3 regions of the Arthrobacter sp. TmtSoilC79 genome follow, and region 2 is predicted to be linked to each of the others. Evidence: riboswitches for the same ligand, from Rfam matches in the RefSeq annotation. Region 2 holds a riboswitch; each other region holds the start of a gene.

Region 1 (5,195 bases), 1.0 Mb from region 2:
GCAATCCTGGCCGGCCAGCAGGCTGCCGGCATTTTCGCTGATGACCTCCGGGTGCAGGGGAATGCGGCCGTCGGGCGCATAGAACGTCTGTCCGCGGTGCCGGGTCTCGGCATCAAGTGCCCCGCCTGGAGCCACGAAGGATGGCACGTCGGCAATGGCGTAGAGGACCTTGTAGCCCTCTCCGGCGCGATCGATGAACAAGGCCTGGTCCAGGTCAGTGGAGGTCGCGGGATCGATGGTGACAAACGGAATGTCCCGCAAATCCTGCTCCGGCAACCCATGGGTTTCCACGGCCTGCTGAGCCTCGGCCACTGCCTCCGCCGGGTAGGCAGAAGGGAGTTCCAACTCCGTCCTTAGGGCCGCAAGTGCTTCAGCAAGCTGGTCCGAGGAGTCGTCTACGTTGGGCGCTATCCGATGATGTGACACGAAAATCAGGGTAGCCCGAAACCAGCGGATAGTCTTCGCCGCCGCACGCAAAAGCCCGTTGCTCCGAGGAGGCAACGGGCTTTTGGCACGGCTGTTGGCCTGGTAGGGGGTTAGCCTGCCGGGGTCAGGGTGAAGCTGGCTGCTTTGTCGCCAACGTCATTATTGATGACCACTGTGGTGGGGCCGTTCTTGATGTCGAAGGCAATGACGCCCTGCTGCATGTCTCCGGCGGCGACCTCACCGGACTTCAGGCCACCCAATTCGCTGCCAAGCAGGATCCGGTCGCCCTTCTTGCCATCAGCGTCGAAGGCTTCGAAATTGGTGAACGTGGCGAAGCTTGATCCGGCGGTTGTCTCCCAGGAAACCTCCACCAGGAGGAACCCTCCATTGAGAGGCTTCATAAAAGCCATTTCGGGAATCTCGGTGGTGTATCCGGAGTCAAGGACTGTGACTTTGACGTCGTTGCCCTTGGAGACGGTGATGTCAAAGGAATTTCCGGCAGTGGCAGCGCCTTGGGACGGGACCGGTGCCTCTTGCGAGGCCGATGGGACGGCGGGGAGGGGCGTGGACTGTCCTTGGACGGCGGCAGCCACCAAGGTCAGGGACAACACTGTGGACAGGATTCCAAGAATCAGGCCGGCGAACCAGACGACGAGCGTGATGATCCACGCCTTCTTCTTATTTTCCGGATAGCCCTGCAGCGGGCGGCCTTCCTTATCCCGTGCGTTGCCGGTCAGTGTGATGATGAGGTCCACGATGGACCAGATGCCGAGCCCACCCGCCGTGAGCAGCTTGGCAATGCCGGTGCCGATCTTGCCCAGGTAGAAACGGTCAACACCGAGGCCACCCAGAAGCAAGGACAGGATCCAGGTGACCATGAAGGACTTTGCCGGAGCACCCGTGCCGGGAACACCGTAAGGGTTGGAGGCCGGATCAGGCTGATAAGTGGATTGCGGCCCGCCCTGGTATTGGCCCTGGTATTGGTTGCCGTAAGCACCGGGTGCGGGCGGAACTGGCGGGGCAGCATTCCCGTTCCCTGGCGTGGGAGGGTAGCTCGGATTGCTCATGGATCATCCTTCGGGGGAGTGGGTGCGAGGGGAGGACACGTGGCCTGCGGGCAGGCTGGACAGTCAACTCACTTCGACTCAGCCTAGTAGGACCACCGCGGCCGGCAGCAAATCTTCGCCAAGGGGCTTGTGGACAGCCTTCCGGGACTACCCGCCGCGCAATGGCCGGCTCAGGCGGCGTCCAAGGCCTCCAGCAGCGACTTCGCGGCCGTCGTCGGATCCGTCGCTTCGGTGATGGCGCGGACCACAACGATCCTGGTGGCTCCGGCAGCCACTACCTGTTCGACGTTGCTGAGATCAATCCCTCCGATGGCAAACCAGGGCAGGTTCACGGCGCCGCCTGTGGTCTCCCCGGCCCGTTTGCCTGCTTCTGCGGCATATGTGACCAAGTCCAATCCCACAGCTGCGCGGCCCGGTTTGGTAGGTGTTGCCCAGAGGGGACCAACACAGAAATAGTCCAGGCCACCCTGGCCCGGCGAGGCTGCGATTGCCGCGTTCACTTGCTCGGGAGAGTGGGTGGACAGGCCGATCGTGACCGGCTGCGGCAGCAATGTCCTGGCCACTCCCAACGGCAGGTCCTTTTGCCCGATATGGAACACGGGAGCCCCGGAAACACTGGCAACATCGGCACGGTCGTTGACGGCCCAGAGCCGTCCGTGGCGTTCGGCAACTCCGCGCAGGACGGCAAGGAGCTCCAACTCTTCGGCAGCTTCCAGGGTTTTGTCGCGCAGCTGGATGATGTCCACCCCACCGGCAAAAGCGGCGTCCACAAAGTCTTCAAAATCGCCTTGCCGTCTCCGGGCATCAGTGCACAGGTACAGGCGGGCGGTGGCGAGGGCGTCAGTCGGGGTCATGGAAACCAGCGTAGTTCCTCTAAACTGGGCACGTACTGCGGGAGCCGCGACGTTCGTTATATGACCGTCCGGCTGAGAGGGCTTCAGCGCCGACCGCTTGACCTGATCCGGCTAGTACCGGCGTAGGGAAGGAAACGAATGGCAGATTCCGGCCATCCCCAACTCCAGGCAGACGTGGCCGTCATCGGCGCAGGCGTGATCGGACTCGGCATTGCCCACCAAGCACGCCGGCTGGGCCGCTCAGTGGTGGTCATCGATCCCGCGCCCGCTACGGGAGCCACGTATGCTGCCGCTGGAATGTTGGCACCGGTAAGCGAGTTGCACTACCAGGAGGAAGACCTTCTGGACCTGATGCTCGAATCGTCCCGCCTGTGGCCCTCCTTTGCCGCAAGCCTGGGTCACGGAGGACGGGACACCGGATACCGCACGACGCCGACGCTGGCCGTAGGTGCCGATGCCGCGGACCGGAAGGCGCTGGCAGATCTGCGTACGGTCCAGCTTGCTGCCGGTCTTGGGGTTGAGCCCCTGACCTTGCGTGAGGCCCGCGAACGCGAGCCACTCCTGAGCCCGCAAATTTCCTGTGCCTTCGACATTCCCGCAGATCACCAGGTGGATCCCCGAAAGCTGGCCTCATGCCTCATCGCAGGGTTGGCAGACCACGCAGCCGGCGACTCCACCTGGGTCCAGGGCGCCGGGAACGGGTTTGCCGTTGCGGCCAAGGCGACACGATTGCTCTGGCAATCCGGTCGTGTCACGGGAGCCGAACTTGAGTCCGGGGCCACAGTCCTGGCCAAAGAAACCGTAGTGGCCAACGGACTGGGGTCATCTGAGCTTGAGGGCCTTCCGGACGGGCTGACCCTCCCTGTGCGGCCGGTATACGGCGACATCCTCAGGCTCCGGGTGCCCGGACACCTGCGCCCCCTGCTCAGTTCCACTGTCCGGGGGATGGTCCGCGGAGTACCCGTTTACATCGTGCCCCGCGACGACGGCACCGTGGTCATCGGTGCTACCCAGCGGGAGGACGGGCTCTCAGCATCCTCCAATGCCGTCTCCGCAGGTGGCGTCTACCAGTTGCTGCGGGACGCCCAGGTGCTGGTTCCCGCAGTGGCCGAACTCGAACTGCTCGAAGCAACAGCCCGGGCCCGCCCCGGAACGCCGGACAACGCCCCGTTGCTGGGTCGCGCGGCCGGCCCCACCGGGGACGTTGAAGGTCTGGTGGTCGCTACGGGCTTCTTCCGGCACGGTGTCCTCCTGACACCGGTAGCCGCAAAAATCGTGGGCGGGTTGTTCAACGGTTCATCAGACCCCAGGTGGGACCCCTTCCGCCCCGACCGTTTCAGTGCAACCCGGGGTCACTTGTGGCCCTTTGAAGCCTCCGCAGTGGGCCATAAGTGACACTGCGTTGCCTCAATCCCGAGAACAAGGAAGCAGCATGAACATCAAACTCAACGGTTCCGATCACGCCGTGCCGGAGGACGCGTCCGTCAGCACCTTGGTCACCGCTGTCACCGGCCGCGCCCTGGACCACAGCGGACAGGCGGCCGACGGCGGCAAGCTGGGTATCGCCGTCGCCCGCAATTCCGAGGTGGTACCGCGCAGTCAATGGGCCGCGACGGCGCTCGCCGACGGAGACGAACTCGAACTTGTAACAGCAGTCCAAGGAGGCTGAACCATGACTACGACAAATACTGAGGTCCGTACCGACGCCCTGGTGATCGACGGCGTCGGGTTCGGCTCCCGCCTGATCATGGGTACCGGGGGTGCCCCGAGCCTGGACGGCCTTGGTGCCGCGCTGCTCGCATCCGGAACCGAGCTCACCACCGTGGCCATGCGCCGCTACTCCCCGGCGGAAACGGGATCGCTCTTCCAGCTCCTGGTGGACCACGGGATCCGTGTCCTGCCCAACACCGCCGGCTGCTTCACGGCCAAAGACGCGGTGATGACTGCTGAATTGGCGCGTGAGGCGCTGGAGACTGACTGGGTGAAGCTGGAGGTCATCGCTGACGAGCACACGCTTCTCCCCGATGCCGTGGAACTGGTCGAGGCAACGGAACAACTGGTCAACCGGGGATTCAAAGTCTTCGCCTACACCAACGACGACCCCGTCCTGGCCTTGCGCCTCGAAAATCTGGGAGCTGCCGCTGTGATGCCCCTGGGCTCGCCCATCGGAACCGGACTGGGCATCCTGAACCCGCACAACATTGAACTCATCGTCTCCCGGGCCTCGGTCCCAGTGGTGCTCGACGCAGGAATTGGGACGGCCTCCGATGCTGCCCTTGCCATGGAGCTGGGGTGCGACGCCGTGCTGCTGGCCACCGCGGTCACCCGGGCGCAGAACCCGGTGCAGATGGGCGAGGCCTTCAAACATGCTGTGATCGCGGGCCGGCTGGCCAGGCTGGCGGGCAGGATTCCCCGGCGTGAGCACGCTTTGGCGTCCTCGGCCATGGAGGGCCGGGCGGAGTTCCTCTAACAGTGACCGGTTAAGCAACAGTGACCGGTTAAACAACAGTGACCGGCGCCCCAGGGCGTCGGTCACTGTTGTTTGTTCTTGCGGCTGCTAGAGCCTGAGCGCCTTGGTCAGGGCAGCGGTATCGTGCTGCGTGCGGACCCGGCCCAGGTAGACCACAACGCCTGCAGCTGCGGCTGTTCCCAGAACGATGGGCAGCACCCACGGAATCCAGGTGGCCCCGGGCTGATAGCCCAGTCCGGCGCTGATGAACGCAATCCAGCTCAAGGTGCCCACAGTCGCCGAAACTCCGGCGGGCAGAGCGACACCGTATTTGCCGTGCCTTTTGTCGTTGGCCCACACGATGAATCCGGTGGCAACGGTGGCCAGGACCACAACGAC
Region 2 (5,195 bases):
GTGGCCAAACTGTTCTACCTTCCACCAGTGGAACTGAGCGGCAGGTTCAACATCCTGCGCGCCATTCCCTTTGCGCTGATGTTCCTCGCCAAAGTGGTGGCAGCGAGCTTCCTGGTGTTGTTCCTGGCAGTAGTCAAGGGACCCAAGGTGCGCAGCGCCGTCGTCGCTGTTCCCCTGCGAAGCCACTCGGACCTGATGGTGACCGCCACCGGGCACGTCATCTCGCTGATCCCGGGCTCGCTGGTGGTGGAAGTGGACCGGTCGACGTCCACCCTTTACCTGCACGCGCTGAACATTTACGAAGAAGCGGACATTGACAAGATCCGCCAGGAAGTCCAGACCATCGAGGCACGACTGATCCGGATCATGGGTACGGCCGAGGAAGTGCAAGCGCTCAACGCCGAAGTACGTCCGGGAACCGAAGGGGCAACACGATGAAGGAAATCATCCTCGTGGTGACGGCAGTGATCCTCAGCCTGGCTGCCGCAGGTGCGATTGTGCGCATCGCTATTGGCCCGTCCCTGTTGGACCGCGTGCTGGCATCGGACGTTTTGCTGGCCATTCTGGGTGCTGCACTGGCGATCGACATGGCGTTGAACAGGCACCTCAACAACTTGATGCTGCTGGTAGCCCTAGCCGTGATCGGCTTCATCGGATCGGTGACCGTTGCGCGGTTCGTGGCGGAACGGAGGGAACAGAGCAATGAATCCTGACGCTACCGGCGTGGATGCCGTGATCGATGTTGTGACAGCTGTGTTCCTGGTGGTGGGCGCCTTGATGTCCTTGGGCGCCGCAATCGGCTTGCTTCGGTTCCCGGACCTCATGAGCCGCATGCACGCAGCCACCAAACCCCAGGTCCTCGGGTTGTTCCTCATGCTTGCCGCGATCGGCCTGCAAATGCGGACGTGGTGGGTGTGGCCAGTACTGCTGGTGGCTTGGATCTTCCAACTGCTGACCGCACCTGTGTCCGCCCACATGGTGGGCCGCTCCGCCTACCGAACCAAGCACGGCCACCGCGAGATGCTCACCAAAGACGAACTCGAGGCCGTTGTGCAGCGGGCTGCCGCGGGCCAAGAGCCCCGGAACGACCGCTAAAAGCTCCCAGCAAAACGCGGGGACGCTCTGTGCCCACTGGTGTTCATTCCATCAAGTGGAGGCAAAGCGACCCCGCGTTGTTGTCTGTAGTTGAGGGCTAGACGATGTCCTGCGACTTGGCGAAACGTGCAATGGCGCGCTGTGTGCCACGGCTGGCCAGCACCTGGATCAAGGTGCTGACGAAGGCCGAGATCAGCGCAAAGGTCAGCGCTGAACGCAAGGACGTTTCCATGTCGTCGTTGCCCAGGGGTGGTTTGTTGCCTGTGGCCTTTTCCCACCCTTTGTTGACGAGTTTGGTGCCGACGAAGCCTGCTCCGAGGCTCACTCCGGTACCCAGCAGCTTGAAGAAGAGGTTCATGGCTCCAGCCTAGTCGTCCGTGGCCGAGCCAAGTGTCAGCGGCGGCTTTCCCGCTCTTTCAAGAACGCTGCCAACGACCCCACTGGGGCCAACACCGGAACGACGGCGTGTTCTGCTGACCACACAGCGTCCACGGTTTCAAAGCCGGCGATTTCCTTGAGCAGGTAATAAGTAGGCGGCATCAGCTTCAGTGTCCCGGCCGCTTCCGCGTCCAGGATTCCGGCGACCGGCATCCACAAAGATTGCCAGGCCTCGGTGGTTTGATGCTGGGGCGCGGCCCCTGGATGTGGTTTGGCGACGTAGAAGTAAGTGTCGAAGCGCTTGGGCATGTCCGTGGGAGTAATCCAGTTGGCCCAGGGGCGGAGGTCTTCGGGACTGATCGTGAGGCCGGACTCCTCCTGGACCTCCCGGATTGCGGCGGTCAGGACCGTGCCGGCATTGGTTTCGGCCTGCGCGGAACCGGTGTGGAGGCCGGCGTCGGTGCCGGCGCCGCGACTGGGGCTTGGGCTGAGGCGTGATTCAGGGCCGGGGCCGGGGCCTGAGCCGGTTCCGATGGAGCTGGAGCGCCAAGCGGCGGCGTGGCGTTGAAGCAGTTCCGCCGGGTAATCCCACCCTGACTCGTCCGCAACATCCACCCGGCCTCCCGGGAAGACCACCATACCGGCGGCAAAGTCCATGGTGCTGACCCTGTGCTGGACAAAGGCTTCGAGCCCACCTGGGGCATCGCGAAGAAGGATGACACTGGCAGCAAGCCGGGGTTCCGACGGGGTGTCCTCGCCGGCAGGGTGATTCTGAGTGGGTAGGTCCGTCATGAAATGTGCCCCTTTGCCGCGGTGGATTCTGCTGGTTCATTCTCTCAGGTCCCGTTGTGGGGCCTGTTGTGCGGGGTTTGGGGTGGGTGATGGGTGTGGAGTGGGCCTTGCAACGTGGGTGGGTTTGTTGTGGGGCCTGTTGTGCGGGGTTTGGTGCTGGGGATGGGTGTGGAGTGGGCCTGGCAACGCGGGTGGGTTTGTTGTGGGGCCTGTTGTGCAGGGTTTGGCGCTGCGGATCGGTGTGGAGCGGGCCTCGCAACGCGGGTGGGTTTGTTGTGGGGCCTGTTGTGCGGGGTTTGGCGCTGGGGATGGGTGTGGAGCGGGCCTTGCAACGTTGGTGGGGTTGGTTGTGGGGCCTGTTGTGCAGGGTTTGGGGTGGGGTATGGGTGTAGAGCGGGCCTGGCAATGTTGGTGGGGTTTGTTGTGGGGCCTGTTGTGCAGGGTTTGGGGTGGGGGATGGTTGTGGAGCGGGCCTGGCAACGTGGGTGGGTTTGTTGTGGGGCCTGTTGTGCGGGGTTTGGTGCCGCGGATCGGTGTAGAGCGGGCCTCGCAACGTGGGTGGGGTTTGTTGTGGGGCCTGGTGTGCAGGGTTTGGCGCTGCGGATCGGTGTAGAGCGGGCCTCGCAACGCACACGCCCGCGCCCCCGCACACGCCCGCGCCAACCCGCCCGCGCCCCCGCACACAGCCCCGCCCCCCCGGCCCAGCCAGCCAGCCCGATTGTGACCGCATGCCGGCAACACATCAGCGCCAGCAAACCCCACAGGTGTAAACTGAACCCGCCCATCAGGGCAGATTTGATAACGACAGGGGAGCGCCGCCGTCGGAGCCTGCAGAGATGCGGGAGACGCGAGGGCGCTGAGAGTGCGGACAGCCGCAGACCCTCGAACCTGATCCGGTTAGTACCGGCGCAAGGGAGTCGAGCTTCTCAGAGTGTCCGGATCCAGGCGGCGCAGGCCGGTTGTAAATCCGGGGAGCACTTTCCCCTCCTGTAACCTCAGGAGGCAGAAAATGACCACGGTAAACGTGAAGAAGACCAGTGATAACTGGCGTGTTGTAGACATTGTTGTGGCGGCTTTGATCGCCATCGCGGGCGGCGTGATTTTCTGGGCATGGTCCCAGGGCGCTGCACTGGTATCCATCCCCCTGAACGCAACGTACCCGCCGCTCACCGGCCTGATCGCCGGCGGTTGGATGATCCCCGCAGTGCTCGGCATGCTGATCATCCGCAAGCCTGGCGCCGCGTTGTTCTGCGAGGCCATCGCTGCCACAGGCGAACTCATCATGGGTTCGCAGTACGGCACCACGGTGTTGATCTCCGGCATCCTGCAGGGCCTGGGCGCCGAGCTCATCTTCGCGGCCTTCCGCTACAAGAAGTTCAACCTGCCTACGTCCCTCCTCGCAGGTGCCGGAGCGGGCCTTTTCTGCGGCCTGAACGACTCCTTCCTCCCGTGGGGCTGGAACATCGCCTACGAAGCCATCGACAAGCTCACCTACATCACGTTCACCACGATCTCCGGCGCTGTGATCGCCGGCGGACTCTCCTGGGTGGCCACGCGCGGCCTCGCCAAGACCGGCGTGCTGAGTTCGTTCGCCTCCCGCAAGGCCGCTTCGGAGCCAGTTTTCAACTGATGTCCGCCACCAACAGCGGTGCGGTGAGGCCGGCCGCCATCTCCGCCGAGGGCTGGGGCTGGCGGCATGCCGGCCGGGCCGCCCCCGCCATTGAGGGCCTGGATCTTCGGATTGAGCCGGGGGAGCGGGTCCTGTTGCTGGGGCCCTCGGGCGCCGGTAAATCGACGCTCCTGCATGCCCTTGCTGGGGTCCTGGGCGACGAGGAAGACGACTCGGATGAAACCGGCTCGCTGCTGATCGACGGCGTTGCGCCCCGCGGGCAGCGTGGCCGCGCCGGATTGATGCAGCAGGACCCGGAAACGCAGGTGGTCCTCTCCCGCGTGGGCGATGACGTGGCCTTCGGCGCAGAAAACCTTGCCGTTCCGCGCGAGGAGATCTGGTCCCGTGTCCATGAAGCGCTCGACGACGTGGGGTTGCGAACCGCTGCCGGCGGCGGTTTGGCGTTGGACCACCCGACGGCGGCACTCTCCGGTGGCCAGAAGCAGCGCCTTGCGCTGGCAGGCATTTTGGCGATGCGGCCCGGTTTGATCCTTTTGGACGAGCCCACGGCCAACCTGGACCCGGCAGGGGTGCTGGAGGTCCGCGACGCGGTCAAGCGCTGCCTGGACAAGACCGGAGCCACCATGGTGGTGGTGGAACACCGCGTGTCCGTGTGGAAGGACCTGGTGGACCGCATCGTGGTCCTGGCACCAGGGTCGGCCGGAGCTGCGGCGGCAATCCGTGGCTCAGCGTCCGGCACATCAACTGCAACAGCAACCGGCGCAGCCACAGCCGGGGTCCTCCTGGACGGACCCCCGGATCAGGTCCTGTCCGAGGCCCGCACCATGCTGATGGCGGCCGGCGTATGGGTGCCGGGGTACGTTCCGGCAACCCGGACGCGGCACAACCAGCCCGAAACCGCACAACTGCTCCTGGCAGCGCAGGACCTTTCAGTTTCCAGGGAAAAAGCCCGGCGCAAGGGTTTCAGGACCATCCCGCCTGTGCCGGTGCAGACGAGGATCACCGCACAGGTCCGGGCTGGCCAGGCGTTGACCATCACCGGCCCGAACGGGGCCGGCAAGTCCACGTTCGCTCTCACGTTGGCCGGCCTTTTGGCGCCGGTGGACGGCACGGTGAGTGCCGCCGTCGAGCTTTCCGAGGGAGCTGGAATTGATCCGTTCAAGTGGAAAGCGGACCAGCTGATTTCACGGATCGGAACGGTGTTCCAGGAACCGGAGCACCAGTTTGTCACGGGCAAGGTCCTGGACGAGCTCATGTTTGGTCCAAGGCATCTGGGCCACGGTGAGGAACGCGTGGATGA
Region 3 (5,195 bases), 1.5 Mb from region 2:
CGGCAGTCGTCGTCGCCGCCGGAGCCGTGGGCGCCGTGGCCGGCGCGGAACCGAGCGCGAGGAAAACGAGACCGAAGAGGGTGCCGAGTCCGAGGACGAAGAAGCTCCGGTTGCTGAAACCTCGGACGAAGGTGTCACTTCCCGTCGTCGCCGCCGCCGCCGCCGTGGTGACCAGGACCTTGAACTGACCGGTGGAACGGATGACGACCCGCCCAACACAGTGACGCGCGTCCGTGCCCCGCGGCCCATCACGGAGACTGCGCCATCGAACCGTGTTGCCAGTGTCAAGGGCTCCACCAGGCTTGAAGCGAAGAAGCAGCGTCGTCGTGAGTCGCGTGAGACCGGACGCCGCCGCCAGGTGATCACCGAGGCCGAGTTCCTGGCCCGCCGCGAATCAGTGGACCGCCAGATGATTGTCCGCCAGCGCGACGACAGAATTCAGATCGGCGTCCTGGAAGACGGGGTTCTTGCTGAGCACTTCGTCTCGAAGACCCAGCAGGACTCCTTGATCGGCAACGTTTACCTGGGCAAGGTCCAGAACGTCCTGCCGTCCATGGAAGCTGCCTTCGTGGATATCGGACGCGGCCGCAATGCGGTCCTGTACGCCGGTGAAGTGAACTGGGATGCTGTGAACCTTGAGGGACAGCCCCGCCGGATCGAAAATGCCCTGAAGTCCGGCGACTCGGTCCTGGTCCAGGTCACCAAGGACCCCGTTGGCCACAAGGGTGCCCGGCTGACCAGCCAGATCTCCCTGCCCGGCCGGTATCTTGTGTATGTTCCCGGTGGATCCATGACCGGCATCTCGCGCAAACTGCCCGACGTCGAACGCAACCGCCTCAAGCGCATCCTGAAGGACCGCCTGCCGGAAAACGCCGGCGTCATTGTCCGCACGGCTGCCGAGGGCGCATCCGAAGAGGAACTGACGCACGACATCAACCGTCTGCGCGCACAGTGGGAAGGCATTGAGGGACAGGCCTCGTCCACCAAGGTCCTGGCTCCGGAATTGCTTTACGGCGAGCCGGACCTGACCATCAAGGTGGTACGTGATGTCTTCAATGAGGACTTCTCCAAACTGATCGTTTCCGGCGACGACGCCTGGGACACCATTGAGGCATACGTTACCTACGTTGCCCCTGACCTGGTGGGCCGCCTTGAGAAGTGGACCAAGGACCAGGACATCTTTGCTGCCTGGCGTATCGACGAGCAGATCCACAAGGCACTGGAACGCAAGGTGTTCCTCCCCTCGGGCGGTTCGCTGGTCATCGACCGCACCGAAGCCATGACAGTGGTAGACGTCAACACCGGTAAATTCACCGGCAGTGGCGGCAACCTCGAGGAAACGGTCACCAAGAACAACCTCGAAGCCGCTGAGGAAGTTGTCCGCCAGCTTCGCCTCCGTGACATTGGCGGCATCATCGTCATCGACTTCATCGACATGGTCCTTGAGTCCAACCGCGACCTCGTCCTCCGCCGCATGGTTGAGTGCCTGGGCCGCGACCGCACCAAGCACCAAGTAGCCGAGGTGACGTCCTTGGGCTTGGTCCAGATGACCCGCAAGCGCATGGGCACTGGCCTCCTGGAGGTCTTTGGTGAGCAGTGCGAGCATTGCGCCGGCCGCGGCGTCGTCACCCACGACGAACCCGTTGAGCACCGCCGCGCCAACGTTGTGGCCGCTGAGCAGCACCGTCCCCACACCGAGGCCCAGCAACCCGCAGCACGGACGGAGCGCAAGCGTCGCCGCGGCAAGGGTGGCGGACAACCCGTCGCCGAGGCCCCCGCGCCGGTCCACACCGCACCGCCCGCTCCGGCTGCAGCTCCTGTTTCGACCGAGCCGCAGGACCCGGCCAAGCAGGCCAAAGCTGAGGCCACCCGGGCGGCACTGGCCACCATCGCTGCCGCCGCGCACGCAGCCCACCTGCACGACGACGAAGTTCACCGCGCGGAGGAGCAGGCACGGGCAACCGGTCAGCAGCAGGCAAGCGCCGGGCAGGCAGCCCGGAGCGAGGCTGGAGAGCCGGCCTCACGTGAATCAGAGCGGGAAGCAGCTGTCCGTGAAGCACGGTCCACTCCGGTCCTGCGTTTCGGTGGCGAAGAAGTAGCGCTGCCGATCGGTGAACACCACGAGGAACCGCCGGCAGCCAAGCCGGCCATGAGCCTGGACCTCCTTGCAGAGGCCTTCTCACACCTTGGCGCGGCTCCTGCCGAAAAGCCGGAAGAAGTACTCCCTCCCAAGGCAGCTGCCGCACCCGCGGTCGCCGTAGCCAGGCCTGCGGATGCAGGCCATGATGCTGCGTCGACGTCGGGCACCCGCCGTGGGCGTCGCAACCGCAGCGCCAGCCGGGCGCAGGGCGCGGCCAACGAAACCAGCGTCGAGCACCACGAGGCTACTGCAGCTGCCGGTGGAACGTCGCACGAGGCCAAAGCACCTTCAGAGCCAGCCACGAAGGCCGCGTCCGCGGAGCCCATCATCCTCGGGGTGGGCGTACCGGCCTCCGAGCTCTAGTATTTCGACAACAAAGGGCCCTGCAGTAGACCGTCGCCGACGGGTACTGCGGGGCCCTTTGCCGTCCGCCCCAGCGTTCATATCCGGTCTTCAGCGTGGCGAAGTTCCCCGGCCGCTGTGCATCCCGGCTACGCTGGTGGACTGACACGGGGTGCCGGGCATTGGGCCAGGCTGAGATCCAGACCCGTTGAACCTGTCCGGTTAGCACCGGCGAAGGGATGTCCCCATGACGTTATCGTCGTACTCTCCTGTGTACCCTCTGGCCGCTTCCGGACGGGAAACCCCCCGGGTGCTGAGCATCGCGGGCTCGGACCCCTCCGGTGGTGCCGGTATCCAGGCTGATCTGAAGAGCATTGCAGCCCACGGCGGCTATGGCATGGCGGCATTGACCGCGTTGACGGCGCAGAACACCAAAGGAGTCAGCGCGGTCCATGTACCCCCGGTGGAATTCCTGCGGCTGCAGTTGGAGGCCATCAGCACGGACATCGCCATCGATGCCGTCAAAATCGGGATGCTCGGTGACGCAGCGGTCATCGATGAGGTCCGCCGCTGGCTCGAGGAGGTGCGCCCCGCCGTCGTGGTCCTTGACCCGGTGATGGTGGCTACCAGTGGTGACAGGCTCCTGCAGGGATCGGCCGAGTCGGCTTTGCGTGCCCTGCTTCCCTTGGCTGACCTCATCACGCCCAACCTGCCCGAACTTGCCATGCTGTTGGGGGAGGCTGAGGCGGCCGACTGGGCTTCGGCATTGGATCAGGGAAAACGACTCGCCGCTGAGTGCGGCAATACAGTCCTGGTGAAGGGCGGGCACCTGGCGGGGTCCGAATGCCCGGACGCGCTGGTGAACACCAGCGGACTCCTGAGCCAGGACGTCATTGAGGTAGCCGGCCCCCGGGTGGATACACAGAACAGCCATGGCACAGGATGCTCGTTGTCCTCGGCGCTGGCCACTGTCCAGGCCCGTACCGGCGACTGGGAAGTGTCCTTGCGCGAGGTCAAACCGTGGTTGCTTGGGGCCTTGCTCAAGGCTGACAGCCTCGAGGTGGGGCTCGGAAACGGTCCGGTCCACCATTTTCATCACCAGAGGGTCCTGAGGCGTGGGGATTTTGCCGCGACGCTCTGGAAGGAAGCCACTGTGGAGCTGGAGGCAATCTACAAGCTCGGGTTCATTGAGGGCCTGAAATCGGGCAAACTCCCGGAAGCTGCGTTCAACTACTACCTCGCCCAGGACGCCATCTACCTCAACGGGTACTCCAGGGTGCTGGCGCGTGCAGGCGCTCTGGCCCCCAGCGAAGAAGAGCAACTGTTCTGGGCGAAAGCCTCGCAGCAATGCCTTGAGGTGGAATCGGAACTGCACAGGAACTGGCTAAGCACCCGCGAGGCATCCTCGGGGACCGGGCCGGTCACCAAGTCCTACGTGGATCATCTGCTGGCGGCCTCGGCCAGCGGCAGCTACCCCCTGGTTCTCGCAGCCATCCTGCCCTGCTATTGGCTGTACGCGGAGGTTGGCCAGCAGCTCAATGCGGCTTTTGTAGAGGCAGGGTCCCCGGCAGGGCACCCCTATGCGGACTGGCTCCGGACCTATGCCGACGAGGACTTTGCCGCAGCCACCAGGAATGCGATCAACTTCACTGACGCGGCTGCAGCTGCAGCGTCGGAGGGGGAGCGGGCGGCCATGGTGGAGGCTTTTGCCTTGTCCTGCCGCTACGAGACGGCGTTCTTCGATGCCCCGGGAGTTTTTGCCTGAGGGCTGTGGGAGAGGGCTTTTGGACTGGATCCGCAACTCGCCCACAGCGCGTCGCGGACCCAATCGCGCTAATCGGCCTCAAACCCTGTAGGCTGTATGGGCACGGTGCCGGGAGAGTCCGTTTCATCTGGTGACGCAAGTCACGTGGTAGCCTCCGGACCCGGCCTCATTTGCAGCTGAAGGTCAAACTAGCGTAATCTTGATCTTCGGTGCTTACGCCAACACTTGGGTTATGCCCCTTGGAATTGTTCATGGGATGACTCGCGGACTTCGATCAGAAGTCCACGGCGTTGAGGCACAGCGCGAACCAAGCCTGATTCCGGTTCAAGGTTCCGCACGCAAATTTAGTTATAAACGTCGAGAGAAGTGAGTACCCAAGTGGTGTACGCGATTGTCCGCGCAGGCGGCCGCCAAGAAAAAGTTTCCGTTGGAGACTACGTAACGCTTAACCGCGTCCCCGGTGGAGCCGGCAGCACGCTTGAGCTGCCCGCCTTGCTCCTGGTTGACGGCGACAAGGTCACCTCCGCAGCTGCGGAACTGGCCAACGTCAAGGTTACGGCTGAGATCCTCGAAGACCTTCGTGGTCCGAAGATCGTCATCCAGAAGTTCAAGAACAAGACCGGCTACCGGAAGCGTCAGGGTCACCGTCAGGAACTGACCAAGATCAAGATCACCAGCATCGCGTAACTTTCGTTACCCGCTGTTCAGGTTTTTCAGTTTCCCCAGAAATTTAGAGGCAGGCATTTCACATGGCACACAAAAAAGGCGCGAGTTCCACTCGCAACGGTCGTGACTCCAACGCACAGTACCTGGGCGTCAAGCGCTTCGGTGGTCAGGTAGTTTCCGCAGGCGAAATCATCGTTCGCCAGCGTGGCACCCACTTCCACCCCGGTGCAGGCGTTGGCCGCGGTGGCGACGACACCCTGTTCGCCCTGCAGGCCGGTGCGG

Evidence for each region. Region 2 has a riboswitch for thiamine pyrophosphate ahead of AC6JA3_RS02680 (ECF transporter S component). Riboswitches for the same ligand answer to the same signal wherever they lie in the genome.
Region 1: it holds a riboswitch for thiamine pyrophosphate, as region 2 does, so the genes downstream of both, thiO (glycine oxidase ThiO) here and AC6JA3_RS02680 (ECF transporter S component) in region 2, are expected to answer to the same signal.
Region 3: it holds a riboswitch for thiamine pyrophosphate, as region 2 does, so the genes downstream of both, thiD (bifunctional hydroxymethylpyrimidine kinase/phosphomethylpyrimidine kinase) here and AC6JA3_RS02680 (ECF transporter S component) in region 2, are expected to answer to the same signal.

What each region holds. Positions count from the first base shown of each region.
Region 1 is NZ_AP046051.1:1,585,497-1,590,691, forward strand. Features, by position in the region: gene AC6JA3_RS07405 (RNB domain-containing ribonuclease) at 1-426, opposite strand, end outside; gene AC6JA3_RS07410 (TM2 domain-containing protein) at 537-1,493, opposite strand; gene thiE (thiamine phosphate synthase) at 1,664-2,347, opposite strand; TPP riboswitch at 2,375-2,493, shown strand; gene thiO (glycine oxidase ThiO) at 2,486-3,742, shown strand; gene thiS (sulfur carrier protein ThiS) at 3,780-4,016, shown strand; gene AC6JA3_RS07430 (thiazole synthase) at 4,020-4,817, shown strand; gene AC6JA3_RS07435 (hypothetical protein) at 4,905-5,195, opposite strand, start outside.
Region 2 is NZ_AP046051.1:552,137-557,331, forward strand. Features, by position in the region: gene AC6JA3_RS02655 (Na+/H+ antiporter subunit E) at 1-438, shown strand, start outside; gene AC6JA3_RS02660 (MrpF/PhaF family protein) at 435-713, shown strand; gene mnhG (monovalent cation/H(+) antiporter subunit G) at 703-1,095, shown strand; gene AC6JA3_RS02670 (DUF4235 domain-containing protein) at 1,193-1,453, opposite strand; gene AC6JA3_RS02675 (NUDIX hydrolase) at 1,489-2,265, opposite strand; TPP riboswitch at 3,062-3,198, shown strand; gene AC6JA3_RS02680 (ECF transporter S component) at 3,275-3,895, shown strand; gene AC6JA3_RS02685 (ABC transporter ATP-binding protein) at 3,895-5,195, shown strand, end outside.
Region 3 is NZ_AP046051.1:2,021,055-2,026,249, forward strand. Features, by position in the region: gene AC6JA3_RS09395 (Rne/Rng family ribonuclease) at 1-2,503, shown strand, start outside; TPP riboswitch at 2,641-2,739, shown strand; gene thiD (bifunctional hydroxymethylpyrimidine kinase/phosphomethylpyrimidine kinase) at 2,730-4,247, shown strand; gene rplU (50S ribosomal protein L21) at 4,626-4,934, shown strand; gene rpmA (50S ribosomal protein L27) at 4,997-5,195, shown strand, end outside.